One region of the Mediterraneibacter sp. genome, then DNA from elsewhere that is predicted to be linked to it. Evidence: predicted binding sites of a transcription regulator. Region 1 holds the regulator's gene; the other holds the start of a gene.
The links. The regulator NrdR, encoded in region 1, represses ribonucleotide reductase genes. The targets are predictions, from matches to a motif close to CACAANATNTTGTG.
Positions count from the first base shown of each region.

Region 1 (7,582 bases):
CCAAAAATCAACCCTTAATCACCGAAAATGCCAAAAGGCACATTCGGGGATTGTAGGCGGTCGCCAAGATCTCTGGCAAGCCCGGACTTTGGCTCGCCGCCATGCAAAAGGGGACAGGCGGTCGCACACTGCCTGTCCCTTTCCTGTTATTCATAACGCACTTCTTTTAAAAAGAGTCCTCTTGCCGGCGCCAAAAATCCGGCCTTCGCCCTGTCATTACTGTCAAGTGCCTCTTTCACACTCTCTGCCGTGCGCTCCCCGACTCCGACTTCAAGCAAAGTTCCTGTCAGGATTCGCACCATATGATACAAAAAACCGGTTCCGTCATATCGAATCACAACATAATCTCCCATACCGATTCGATTCTGACCATTGCCTTGTATTTTGCCTTTTTCTTCCGTAATCGTAATACCATAAACCGTCCGTCTGACGGACTTTCCGTCTTTTTTGTCTGTATATGCTGCAAACGAATGCATTCCGGTCAAATATCCCGCCGCTTTTTTCATACTTGCAAGATCCAGTTCCCTCGGGAAATGATAACAATATCTGCGCGTAAACACATCCGGCTTCATCCCTGTATCGATCCGATATTCGTAAACTTTCCCTGTCGCGCTTTTTCGCGCATGAAATCCATTTTTCACCAGTTCCGCATTGAGAATACGAATATCCGGCGGCAGAGAGTCATTCAGTTTTCTTACAAACAGATCAGTCTGCACTTTTCCCGAAAGAACAATGCTTACCGTCTGACCGAGTGCATGAACTCCCGCATCCGTTCTGCCCGAGCCGTCCGCCTGTACCTCATATCCTGTGCACTGCGTCAAAGCTCCCTCTAAGATTCCCTGTATCGTCCGATCCGTGTTCGCCTGCCTCTGCCATCCCTGATAATTCGTCCCATCATACGCGATCGTTAATTTGTATGTCCTCATAACGATATCTACTGCAGAAATTTCTTAAGCTCGTCCACAAATGTACCTGCGTCTTTAAACTCTCTGTATACAGAAGCAAAACGCACATACGCCACCGGATCCAGTTCTTTTAATTTCTCCATAACGATCTCTCCGATCTCACTGCTCGGAATCTCTTTTTCCTCACGGTTAAAAATTTCAAGTTCGATGGCATCGATCGTCTTTTGGATCGCTTCCGCAGGAACCGGACGTTTATAACATGCGCTTAATACGCCATGTTCAATCTTAGATCTTTCATACTGCTCTCTGTTATTATCTTTTTTTATAACAATGAGCGGAATCGTCTCTACTTTTTCATATGTCGTAAATCTTCTGCCGCACTCGTCACAAGAACGCCTTCTCCTGATCGAGTTTTTATCTTCCGCGGGACGAGAATCTATCACTCTCGTATCCGGATTTCCACAATATGGACATCTCATGATCTTTCCGCCTTTCTTTCTCTTTTTTCTGTTTCTGTATCATTTTTCTTTTCAACTTATGACTCGTTTATTATATCACAGGCTTTAAAATTTTTGTAAAAATTTTTCTTCTTTAATTTCTACAAGTACAATATCCGGTCCGATCTTTTTTATACAGGAAAACGGAATCACATATTCGCTGTCTGTTCCGAAAAAACCACAGATTTTTCCCGGTCCCGGTATAATGATCGCCTCGATTTCCCCGGTACATATATTTATTTCCACATCCGCAATACAGCCGAGACGTTTCCCGCTGCAGACGTTGATCACTTCCTTTTCCTTTAATTCACAGATTCGCATACCGGTCGCCGCCATTTTTATTTTCTTCATTTATTATATGAAAAACCTGTCTTTTCGTTTCTCTTTCTTTTTTTCAATTTATGAGATACAATAACATCAGTAAAGAAACACCGACAACAATTTCTATACGAAAGGATTTTAAATATGAAAGAGACGATTTTATTATTTCATCCGCCGGAGAAAAAACAGCTTCTGAAACTTCAGTCAGCCTTACTGCCTCTGCACATCCGCATTCAGATCATTAAACGCGAACAATACAACCAGCCTCTCGGATTTCTTGCAGGCATGAAAGAGATTTCCCCGGTCGAGGGAACTTACGAAGGGGAGGAACTTCCGGACACAATGTTTCTCTTCTGCTCACTTGACAGCGGCAGACTGGATCAGGTTCTGGCAGCCCTTCGGAAAAGCGGAGCCGGACCGTTTCCATATAAGGCGGTATTAACGCCGACGAACAGCAAATGGAACGCACTCGACTGCTTCAGCGAAATCCGCCGTGAACACGAAGCGCTCCATCCATAAAGAATACAAAAACGGCAGACATTTTCTGCCGCTTTAGGGAGAGATAACTATGTGGAAACAAAGAACCTTAAAAAAAGCTTCTAAGTCATATATGAAACAGGCGTATACCAAAATGGTGTCCGTCTGCTTCATTATTTCTTTGCTCACAACAGCATACCCTATATCTACAACTTTTTTGAATTTGCAGAAGCTTTCCGGCCCTGCTTACTCAGATGCCGCATTTTCTTTAAGCATTCCTAATTCGGAAGCATTTGCCGAGACTATCGGACTGATTTTCGGTGGAAATACTTTTCTGAAACTTTTACAGAATACGCTGTTCCATGTGTTCTCCTTTTTGATTGATCTTTGTTCAGCAAGTATTTCTGTATTTTTCAACGCTCTGCGAACGATCAACGCCTGCTTCACTGAACCGTTCAGTGCGTCGCTTATATTTCTTATTATCGGACTTCTCGTGACCTTTATCTATCAGTTATTCGTCAATTATGTGCTGATTGTAGGGGAAATGAGATTTTTCCTCGAAACGCGGAAGTATAAAAGAACCTCTATCTCTAAGATTTTCTTCTTGTATAAACTCCGCTGCCTCTCGGCATCAGTATGGGTAATGTTCTGCAGATCTGTTTTTCAGTTTCTTTGGAATTTTACCATTGCAGGCGGTATTATAAAGCACTACGAATATGCGATGATCCCGTATATTTTAGCAGAGAACCCGAAAATAAGCCGAAAAGACGCTTTCTTTTTGTCAAAACAACTCATGCAGAAAAACAAATGGAAACTGTTCCTGCTGGATTGTTCTTTTATCGGATGGAAGCTTTTGTCCATTGCAACGCTTGGCCTCCTTGATTTTCTGTTTGTCAACCCATATATCACCGGATGCAAAGCAGAACTTTATGCAGCCCTTCGCAGAGACTATGTTCTCTCCCGTTCCCAGCGCTACGAAATGCTGAACGATTCTTATTTGGAACACGTTCCTTCCGAGGATGAGCTTCTCATCAGCAAAGCGCTTTACGATGATTCGCAAGGACCTTATACGAAGATCTCCTATTTTGAGCCGGAGCAATACCCCGTCTTTCTTTTCTCTGTCCAGCCTAAAATGGTAAAGCCTTCTGCCCGCGTATATCGAAATTATGACGTTTTGTCATGTATTTTTCTGTTCCACGCCGCTTCTTGTTTCGGATGGATTCTTGAAGCGCTCATCCACCTTATGCGTGACGGAACAGTTTCCGACGTCCGCTTATTACTCGGTCCGTGGCTTCCGCTCTACGGAATTTATGGACTTTTTATCATTAAGCTGTCGAAACGGCTGCTCAAAAAACCTGTTTCCGTTTTCTTCCTTAATTTTGCAGTATTTTCAATATTGCAGTATTTGTTCAGCTTTACGATGGAATTTTTTACCGGATGCAGGCTTTGGGACTTCAGTGAATTTTTCCTTAATCTCAACGGCAGGATCTATCTTGGCGGATCTGCCGCATTTGCTCTGCTTGGATGCGCGTTCATCTATTACCTGGCGCCAAACTGGACAAATCATTTTTCAAAATTATCAAAGAAAACGCAAACGGTTTTCTGTGTCATTTTAAACATTTTATTCCTTTTGGATATTCTTTTGTCAATCATTCTTTCATATTGATTTTTCAAAAAAATAATAGTAAACTTTTCGTAAACGATATTACTATTTATCTGAAAGAAGAACGCATCTTTTCACAACAAAACGGTATGTCATCCAAACGGATGACGGAATGGAGACGATGAATTATGAAAAAACGAGTTGTTATAGCTCTCGGGCACCGCGCTTTGGGCACTACACTTCCTGAACAGCAGCTTTCTGTAAAACATACAGCAAAATGTATCGCCGACCTGATCGAGGAAGGATTTCAGGTTGCCATCACACACAGCAATGCTCCACAAGTCGGCATGATCCATACTGCCATGAATGAGTTTGCAAAAAATCATCCCGAATTTACTGCCTGTCCGATGTCGGTATGTTCTGCCATGAGTCAGGGGTATATCGGATATGATCTGCAGAACGGCATCCGGGAAGAATTACTAAACCGCGGTATTTACCGCACAGTCAGTACAATCCTTACACAGGTGATCGTCGATCCTTATGACGAAGCATTTTACACCCCGACAAAAGTGCTCGGACGATGCATGAACGCAGAGGAAGCGAACGAAGAGCGCAAGAAAGGAAACTATGTGATCGAAGAACCTGGAAAAGGATTTCGCCGTGTCGTATCTGCTCCGAATCCGGTCAAAATCGTAGAACTGGACGCTGTCAACGCTCTGCTTGACGCCGACCAGATTGTAATCGCCGCCGGCGGCGGCGGAATTCCGGTCTTAGAACAGGATAATCATTTAAAAGGAGCAAGCGCCGTTATCGAGAAAGACCTTGCCGCCGGAAAACTGGCAGAAGGAATCGACGCAGATCTTTTAATTATCCTTACGAATGTTGATCAAGTATGTATCAACCACGGACAGGATAATGAACTTCCTCTTTCTGAGATCACAACCGAACAAGCAAAGAATTATATGGAAGAAGGACATTTCGGCATCTATAATATGCTCCCGAAATTCCGCGCGGCTGTAGATTTTATCGAACAGCGCGAAGGTCGATGCGCTTACATTACTTCTTTTGATAAGATAAAAGACGCGCTGAAAGGAAAAACCGGAACAAAAATTTTTTAACAAAAAACAGCCTGATCAATTTAAAACAGATCAGGCTGTTTTTTATTTTTTATCATTCTTTATTTTCCACTCTTCCCATTACAGATAAGACCGTCTAAATTTTTTTAATTTCATGTTGATTTCCGTGTATCAATGGTGTAATATATGCATATATTAGATGTAGTTTTGAAAACTACATGTCGTATTATAATAATTCGGAGGTGTATATTATCATGGGAAACACTCATGCTATTACTAAAAAATCAGTCTTTACAAATAACCGCCATACATTCCGCGCACAGAATTATACAGGAAAAAATTATTCTTCCGCTAATTATACAGTTACCGGCTATCCTTCCGGGAAATCTGCCAATGCAGAAAATCTCTGCGGGAAATTTTCTATCAAAGAACCCGGAAGCGCCATCACCCACTTTATCGGGATGGTCATGGCATTGATCGCATCCTTTCCGCTGCTTATCAAAGCGGCTCAGCAGCCGGATCCTGTTTATCTGATCTCTATGTCCGTTTATGCTGCAAGTTTGATCTTGCTCTACGCGGCAAGCACAACATACCACACATTTAACGTTTCGGAAAAAGGGAACACAGTTTTAAAAAAGATCGACCATATGATGATCTCTGTCCTCATCGCCGGAAGTTATACTCCGGTCTGCTTACTCGTTTTGGAAGGTCGGATGCGGATCATTTTGCTTGCTGTTGTCTGGACTCTTGCACTGACAGGAATTCTGATCAAAGCTTTTTGGGTGTTTTGCCCGAAATGGGTTTCTTCCGTTCTTTATATCGGTATGGGCTGGACATGTGTCCTCGCATTTGCACAGATTTTCAACAATTTGGCTCCTGCAGCTTTCGGTTGGCTGCTCGCAGGCGGCATTGTTTACACAGTCGGCGGCATTATTTACGCATTGAAAGTACCGATTTTCAATAACAGGCATAAAAACTTCGGAAGCCATGAGATCTTTCATCTCTTCGTTATGGGCGGAAGCATCTGTCATTTTATCGTAATGTACGGATACCTGCTGCCGTAGAAACTAACTTCATCGCCATACAAAAAAATCAACAGACATCTTCTCATTTTTGCTTCGATGTCTGTTGATTTTCTTTTTCTTACTAAACGGCGCTAAACAGGTTTTTCCCTGCACACAATCAGCTTTTCACCTTCTTTATATCCTTCCAACGTTTCCTCCGTAAGTATCACGCCCTCACAAAAGGATGCGAATGTTACTGCACTTATGTTTCCGAATTTTGTACTGTCCGCAAGGATGTACGCCTGCCGGCACTGCTTTACCGCCGCGCGCTTCACTTGCGCTTCTCCGGCATCAGGCGTCGTAAATCCTTCTTTTCTCGTAATGCCGTTCGTTCCGAAAAATCCTTTTGTAAAATGATATTTCTGCAGCATCTCCATTGCCTGCGCTCCGATCACTGCTTCTGTGGAGCTTTTCAATTCGCCCCCTATAAGCAAAACATGATTTCCCTGCGACGCAAGTTTTTGCGCATGAGCCACTGCATTCGTCACAAATGACGCTTTCTTCCCCGCCAAAAATTCTACCATATAACCGACGGATGTCCCTGCATCAAGATAGACAAAATCATCATCTTCGATCAGATCTGCTGCATATTGTGCGATCCGAATCTTCTCTTCTTTTTTGACGTTCACTTTTTGTGCCACTGTCGGTTCTCTCATCTCATAGGTATGATCTACAGCAACCGCTCCTCCGAATACCTTCGTCAGCTTTCCCGCCTTATCCAGCGCTGTAATGTCCCGTCTTGCAGTCGATTCCGAGACTCCGAGGCTTTCTGTAATTTCAGCTACCGTAATACTCTTTTTGGCTTTCAGGCGTTCCAATATCCGTTCAAACCTTTGCTCTGTTAACATAATACCCTCTTTGCATATAATAAACTGATACTATATGTTCTTTCTCTTTTTTCTAATACGAGGGTCATCTTTCAATCTATATCTCTTGATGGCCCTCGCATTCATTTACCATATGACACTATTCTATCATCTTTTTACTTTATATGCTTCAAATATTTTATTTTTCCTGCTTTTCCTGCTGCTTTTTCAAACTTTCTTTTTCAATATTCCGAGAAGCAGCGCCGATACAACTGTTCCTGCTACAAGTGCGATCAAATACTGAAGCGGATTTCCTACAACCGGGAATACGAAGATTCCGCCGTGCGGAGCCATCAGCGTACAGTTAAATGCCATCGAAAGCGCTCCTGCAACAGCCGAGCCTGCGATACAAGCCGGAAGCACATGCAGCGGATCAGATGCCGCGAACGGGATCGCTCCTTCTGTGATAAAGGCAAGACCCATGATAAAGTTTGTCGGACCTGCATCCCTTTGCTCCTTCGTAAACTTGTTTTTAAAGAGCATTGTCGCAAGTGCGATCGCACACGGCGCTGTCATTCCGCCGACCATAACTGCCGCCATGATGTCATAATTTCCTGCCGCAATAGATGCAGTACCAAATACATATGCCGCCTTATTAAATGGACCACCCATATCGATCGACATCATTCCTCCGACGATCATTCCAAGAAGGATCTTACTTGTTCCACTCATGCTGGAAAGTCCTGCGTTCAAAGCTGTATTGATTCCGCCCATAACCGGTTCAACCGCAAATGTCATCAACAATCCCATAATCAGGATACCAAATACCGGAT
Region 1 is NZ_JAPJQP010000015.1:27,841-35,422, reverse strand. It holds gene truA (tRNA pseudouridine(38-40) synthase TruA) at 147-926, opposite strand; gene nrdR (transcriptional regulator NrdR) at 935-1,384, opposite strand; gene RCH61_RS07425 (PRC-barrel domain-containing protein) at 1,469-1,723, opposite strand; gene RCH61_RS07420 (DUF3783 domain-containing protein) at 1,868-2,242, shown strand; gene RCH61_RS07415 (DUF975 family protein) at 2,292-3,866, shown strand; gene arcC (carbamate kinase) at 3,992-4,921, shown strand; gene trhA (PAQR family membrane homeostasis protein TrhA) at 5,134-5,943, shown strand; gene RCH61_RS07400 (DeoR/GlpR family DNA-binding transcription regulator) at 6,036-6,791, opposite strand; gene RCH61_RS07395 (PTS fructose transporter subunit IIABC) at 6,978-7,582, opposite strand, start outside.

Region 2 (7,582 bases), on a different contig from region 1:
TTCACGATATTATTTTTTGCCCCAAAATCAAGAAGCGCAACTTTCTTCCCGGCCCCTTCAACAACATATTTCTCTTTGCACGTTACTTTTGATACGACGTCCCCGACTGTATATGCCTTAAGTTTCGGAAGGATTTCTTCCAGATCATAGGACTCGTTCGTTGTGATCATTCCGTTCATCGTACCCTTTTCCCTCAGAAGCTTTGTAAGAGCACGAGTATCTATCCCCGCAATCCCCGGAATGTCCTGTTCTTTCAAAAAATCCTGAATCGTTCCTTCACATCGAAAATTGCTCGGCATACGGGATAACTCCCTCACAATATATCCGTCCGGCCATGCTCTCCCGGACTCCATATCCGGCGTGATTCCATAATTTCCGATCAGCGGATATGTCATAACAACTGCCTGCCCCGCATAAGAGGGATCTGTCAGCACCTCAAGATAACCTGTCATCGAAGTATTAAATACAATCTCACTGATGCAGTCCCGCGTTGAGCCGATGCTCGTTCCTGTAAACACCGTACCATCTTCCAATATTAGAAATGCTTTCATCTGTTCACCCTTCCCTTTCGTATATTCATTTAAGACTCTGACGGCAGATCGTTCAGCCTGCAATCTCCCCCTCCAACCGCCCGTTTTCCAAAATGTTTTTGAAAAAAATCTTCTCTGCGAAACAGTTGATACAGGAAAGGCGCTCTTGGAGTCTTTTCATCCAGAGCGCCCTTGTTCTCAAATTGTAAAGATTATACTACAACCGAGCCCATATTTCAACTGATAAATTTTTCTAAATAAGAGGTGAATTTTCGGTCAAATATGATCAAAATTTCAAAAATAAACTTTCTTTTTACACGCCTTTCTTTACTTTCGGCTGCCACATAACAATCTCGCCTTTTTCAAGACTTTTTTTCGCATTAATGACCCTTTGGTTTGATGAACCTCTGAATACAAGACGGATATCTTTTAGCGCCTCCACGAATTCCCCGTCCACAAGCACATCGATCATAGAGAGCATTTCATCGGTATACTCGCATCTGGCGCGGCTGTCATTTAAAAGTTCCTCATCATACAGATATCCGGTGTAGCACCATATATTTTTCTCAGGGTATCTTTCTCTTACTTTGCGCAGAAGTCCGACAAGCGTTTTTTGATTCTCCGGCTCAAACGGTTCGCCGCCAAGCAAAGTCAGCCCATTAATATACCCCGGTGAAAGGGCATCCAAAATCTCTTCTTCGGTACGCTCTGTATATTCGCTTCCGTATTTAAAATTCCACGTATCTGCGTTGAAACACCCCGGACAATGATGCGTACATCCTGAAACAAACAACGAGACTCTCACGCCTTCCCCATTTGCAATATCACACTTTTTTATTTCTCCGTAATACACCTGAACTCACACCTTTCCTCTACACTCTTATCCCTTTGATATCCATATCCGCCATTGCCAATCACCGGAAGTGCCAAAAGACGCCTTTTGGGATTGTAAGCGGTCGTCATACCAAGAAACAGGATACCAAGCAGGGCATCCTGTTTCTGTTGATTCATTTATCCCTCTTTGTTTCTTGCCCAGCCTTCTACAGGTGAAGCACCCTTTCTTTAATCTCCTGCGTTCTTCCCTGATTCCAAAACTGTGTTCCGATATAACCGCATGTACGTCTTGCAACATTCAGCGTATCCTGATTGCGGTTTCCGCAATGCGGGCATTCCCACTCAAGCTTTCCGTCCTCAGATGTCACGATCTGGATCTCTCCGTCAAATCCACATTCCTGGCAGTAGTCACTCTTCGTATTCAGTTCCGCATACATGATATTATCATAGATAAAACGGATCACCTGAAGAACAGCCGGAATGTTATCCTGCATATTCGGCACTTCTACATAACTGATCGCTCCGCCTGTGGAAAGCGCCTGGAACTGGGATTCAAATCTCAGTTTATCGAAGGCGTCGATCGGCTCGCATACGTTTACATGATAACTGTTTGTAATATAGCTTTTATCTGTCACACCCGGAACAAGACCGAATCTTTTCTGAAGGCATTTTGCGAATTTGTATGTCGTACTCTCGATCGGAGAACCATAAATGCTAAAACCAATGTTCGTCTCTGCTTTCCATCTGTCACAAGCCTGATTCATATACTTCATTACATCAAGAGCAAACTGTGTTGCAGACGGATCCGTATGGGATTTTCCTGTCATATATTTCACACACTCATACAAACCTGCATATCCGAGAGAAATCGTAGAATATCCGCCGTAAAGTAACTTATCGATCGTCTCTCCCTTTTTCAGACGAGCCAAAGCGCCAAACTGCCACAAGATCGGAGCCGCGTCAGAAAGAGTTCCTTTCAGACGGTTATGTCTGCACATCAATGCACGGTAGCAAAGATCCAGCCTCTCATCAAATATCCTCCAGAATTTATCCTCATCTCCGCCTGAAGACAGAGCTACATCTACAAGGTTGATCGTCACAACACCCTGATTGAAACGTCCGTAGAACTTATAGTTTCCGTTTTCATCTTTCCATGGACTAAGCGCGCTGCGGCATCCCATAACAGGGAAGCAGTTGCCTTCTTTGAGTTCTTTCATCTTCTTCTCGGAAATATAATCCGGGACAAGACGTTTCGACGTACATTTTGCCGCAAGTTCTGTCAGATAGAAATACGGAGCGCCCTCTTCGATGTTGTCCTCTTCCAACACATAGATCAGTTTCGGGAACGCCGGTGTCACCCATACGCCGGCCTCGTTTTTCACACCTTTGTAGCGCTGTTTTAATGTCTCTTCAATGATCATTGCAAGATCTTTTTTCTCCTGCTCGTTTTTCGCTTCATTAAGATACATAAATACTGTAAGGAACGGAGCCTGACCGTTTGTCGTCATCAGAGTGATCACCTGATATTCGATCGTCTGCACTCCTTTTATAATCTCTTTTTTCAGACGTCCTTCCACGATATCGTTGAGCACCTGCTTCGGATAATCAATTCCTACCATCTCCATCTCCTGAAGAACTTCTGTGCGGATCTTGTCTCTTGACACCTGAACGAACGGTGCAAGATGCGCGAGGGAAATGCTCTGTCCGCCATACTGATTGCTTGCCACCTGTGCAATAATCTGCGTTGCAATATTACATGCCGTAGAGAAACTATGCGGCTTTTCAATCATTGTTCCGCTGATAACTGTTCCGTTCTGAAGCATATCTTCCAAATTCACAAGATCACAGTTATGCATATGCTGCGCATAATAATCCGAATCATGAAAATGAATGATCCCTTCTTTATCTGCCTCCACGATATCTTCCGGGAGAAGCATTCTCTGTGTCAGGTCACGGCTCACCTCTCCGGCCATATAATCGCGCTGTACACTGTTAACCGCCGGATTCTTATTAGAATTTTCCTGTTTTACATCTTCATTGTTGCATTCGATCAGGGAAAGGATTCTATTATCCGTCGTGTTAGCCTTACGCACAAGTGATCTCTTATAGCGATATCTCACATATCTTCTTGCCAGCTCAAACGCGCCTGTCGCCATGATCTGATCTTCCACAAGATCCTGTATCTCCTCAACGGAAACTGCACGGTTCAGCTTATTACACTTAAATTCAACAAATTCTGCGATATCTTCGATCTGAGAATCTGTCAGGCTTCTTCCTTCTGAAGAAGAATCCGCTTTCGTCACAGCAACGACAATCTTCTTAATGTCAAATACTTCTTCTGCTCCATTTCTCTTGATAATCTTCATATTCTGCCTCTCCTCATCTATCTTTTTTTTCATATGCATTCCGCTTCTCTGCTCCTGCGGATGTTTTGCGGAAAGTTTGCCTCATATCTCGCATCACACGGCTTTCATGTTCCGCGCTGTCTAAATCCTATTCTAATACAAAATATAGTATAATGCAATCCCCAAAACACATGATAATGTATTTTCAGAACAACTGTATTTTTACGAAAGATTGTCGTTTTTATAGGAATATTTCCGTTTCCTTTTACACAAATAAACACCACAGATAAAATTATCTGTCACTTTACCCATTTTCTTATGAAGTACACAAAACGAAGAAATTACCGGAAATGGTCGCCAGCAAAAAAAGCCTGCCCTATCTAATTGATAAGTACAGACTTTTCTTTTTCGTTTACAATTTCATTCTTTTCTTTACTTTGCCTTCTTCTGTCTTGCGAAATAGTCTTTCGTTTCGCTCACGACAACTCCGCTCAGCGCCAAAAGAGCGATCAGATTCGGAAATGCCATCAACGCGTTAAAGATATCCGCGATATTCCAGACAGCCGCAACTGTCATATACGGTCCGATAAATACTGCAAGGATATAGAGCCAGCGATATCCTTTCACTACAGATTGATTTCTGTTAAAGAGATATTCGATACATCTCTCACCGTAATAGTTCCAGCCAAGTATTGTCGTAAATGCAAAGAACACAAGGCAGAGCATCAAGGCAAACGAAGCCACAACCGGAGGGAATGGCAATCCTTTTTGGAATGCAGCCACCGTAATTTCAACGCCTTCAAGTTCCGGATTCATCCAAGTACCCGCAATCACGATAGAAAGACCTGTCATCGTACAGATTACGATTGTGTCAATAAATGTTCCCGTCATAGAAACAAGTCCCTGACGAACCGGTTCTTTCGTCCTTGCCGCTGCCGCTGCGATCGGCGCGCTTCCAAGTCCTGATTCATTCGAGAAGATCCCGCGCGCAATCCCTTTCTGCATCGCAACAACCATCGTTCCCATCGCACCGCCTGCCAGCGCACTGCCTGTGAACGCTGATTTTACAATCGAAACAAGCGCTGCCGGAACAGCCGTAATATTTGTAATAATGATAATCGCACCAAGCGCCACATAAAGCACCGCCATAAACGGAACAACAACTTCCGACACTTTTGCGATTCTCTTAATGCCGCCGATCACGACAAGTCCGACACAAAGCGTCAGGATCAGTCCTGTCACAACCGTAGCCATTGTATAATCATGACCAAAAGCAGAAAAAACAACATTTGCCGATTTCGGATCAAAAAAGTTTTTTACTGCTGACGAGATACTGTTTACCTGCGTAAACGTACCGATACCAAAGAGACCTACACCGGCTCCGAAAAATGCAAAAACCTTAGCCAGCCATCTCCAGTTCTTACCCATTCCGTTTTCAATATAATAGAACGGTCCTCCGAGGACATGCCCGTCTTTGTCGATCGTGCGATATTTGATCGCCAAAAGGCCTTCCGCATATTTTGTCGCCATTCCGAAAAACGCCGCGATAACCATCCAAAACAGCGCTCCCGGACCGCCTGCCGCCAATGCGGTTGCAACTCCTGTGATGTTTCCGGTTCCGATCGTTGCCGATAACGCTGTACAAAGCGCTCCGAAACTGGTCACTTCACCATGTCCATCCTCTTCATTTTGAAACATAAATTTTAGTGCTTTCCCGAGATGTCTTATTTGTAAAAGACCCAGCCGGGTTGTGAGAAGAAATCCTGTAAACAGGATCAGAATGATCAATGGCAGTCCCCACACTGCCTCGTCGATCACCTTAATGATTTGGTCGATTTGCTCTAACATTCCTTTATACCTCCATCCTTTTGCCTGAGAGACTCGCAGCATTCGCTATCAAAAGCCGAATCCGCCGCTTACACCTTCGGCGCTCTTTCGCCGCCCTCACCACAGACAGCAAAGAGACTCTCCTGAGTTTTCTCTTTCGTGCTTTAACACGACACAGTTCAGAATAGCATAGAAGATAATAAAAATCAAGATTTTTCTATGAAAGGCTTTGTACGACCTTTTTCATACAATTCACTTATAATCGGTATGATTACTGACGACGTCTTTTTCTTCCAAAAAATGCCGCAGCAGCCCGAAGTTTCTGCTCTATTTTTCGACATTCCTCTGTAAGGTTTCCAACATTTCCGTTACAGTCTTTCCGTACAATGGATGACGGACATACGGTGCAATCTCCGTCAGTGGACGGAGCACGAACTCCCTTTTATGCATTTCTACATGAGGGATACATAAATGATCCTCCTGGCACACAAGATCATCATATAAAATAATATCCAGATCAAGCGTTCTCGGTCCCCAGTGGATCTTTCTCTCCCTGCCCGCCGCTTTTTCAATTTTGTTTAACTCTTTCAAAAGTTCCTCAGGATAAAGCAGTGTTTTTAATTTCAGACATCCATTCAGAAAATCATCTTGATCCGTCACTCCGTACGGAGGCGTCTCAATCAGAGCAGAAACTTTTTCAACACGGCAGCCTTTTATCCCATCCAATGCTTTTACTGCATCGGCAATATATTTTTCTTTATCTCCGATGTTAGAACCAAGCGCAATATATGCCGTATGCCATCCACGCTCGATCGAAACGCTGACCGTTTTCAGCGGAAGCCGTACAGGCGCCCACGGTTTTTTAATCTCCAGCCGGATCTTCTGAAGTCCGGCCGTATCCAGCAGAAGTTCTTCTGCAAGGCTTTCCGCCGCCCGTTCCAAAAGCTGAAAGGTATGTTCCCGCAAATAGCGATCTATAAAAGCGCTCACTTCTCCGTAATGAATGGATGCGGTCAGATCATCTGCAAGCCCGGCTCTTCGTGTGTCTGTATAAAGAACTGCCGAAACCAAAAATTTTTGTCCCAGCACATTTTCTTCCGGAAACACACCGTGATTTGCAAACACTTCCAGATCTTCTATTCTAATTTCATCATATTTTTTTCTCATTTTCTATCTTTCTTCCTCTCCGCTGCACATTCTCCTGTACGTCAAACCTTCCTTTATCTAAACTGCACGCAAGCGAAGCAGTCAGCCCGACAGCTTCGCTTGCCTGTTTTACAGTCCTGATTATACTTCATGTTCCCGCATGATCGCCTGCGTCATAAGAATTGCCCTTTTATTTTTTTCCACATCATGAACGCGTACAAATGCACATCGCTTCTGTACTGCATAGACCGTCGTCACTGCCGTTCCTTCTTCCCGCTCGTCTGCCGGAAGATCCAGTGTAAGACCGATCACGGATTTCCGGGACGTTCCAAGAAGGATCGGAAGATGCAATTCATGCATCACCTCCAGCTTCTGTATGATCTCCAAATTCATTTCATATGTCTTTCCAAAGCCGACTCCGGGATCAAGAATCATCTGATCCCGAGAGATCCCTGCCCGTTCTGCAATTTTAACACACTCTCTCATATCTTCCATAAAATCAGGAAGAAACCTGTTGTATGACGCCTCCGTCCGGTTATGCATCAGGCAGCACGCAACTTGATTTGCAGCAATAACGCCCGCCATTTTTTCATCATATTTCAATCCCCATATATCATTTACAAGATCGGCTCCGGCACGAATCGCCGCCTCTGCCACCGCACTTTTATATGTATCAACAGAAACAGGAACATCAAATTCCCTCTTCAGTTTCTCAATAACCGGAACGACCCTGCCGATCTCTTCCTCATCTGTAATTTGAACATGACCGGGACGGGTTGATTCCCCGCCTACGTCCAAAATATGCGCGCCCTCTCTCACCATCTGCTCTGCATGAGATAACGCCGCATCCATCTTATCAAAACGACCTCCATCCGAGAAGGAATCAGGGGTCACATTCAA
Region 2 is NZ_JAPJQP010000001.1:40,646-48,227, reverse strand. It holds gene RCH61_RS00225 (carbamoyl phosphate synthase small subunit) at 1-551, opposite strand, end outside; gene nrdG (anaerobic ribonucleoside-triphosphate reductase activating protein) at 844-1,383, opposite strand; gene RCH61_RS00215 (hypothetical protein) at 1,365-1,541, opposite strand; gene nrdD (anaerobic ribonucleoside-triphosphate reductase) at 1,571-3,730, opposite strand; gene RCH61_RS00205 (alanine/glycine:cation symporter family protein) at 4,142-5,557, opposite strand; glycine riboswitch at 5,560-5,692, opposite strand; gene folK (2-amino-4-hydroxy-6-hydroxymethyldihydropteridine diphosphokinase) at 5,864-6,703, opposite strand; gene folP (dihydropteroate synthase) at 6,824-7,582, opposite strand, start outside.
Region 2: a site for NrdR is predicted at 3,867-3,880, ahead of nrdD (anaerobic ribonucleoside-triphosphate reductase). Genes of this name have one in related genera too.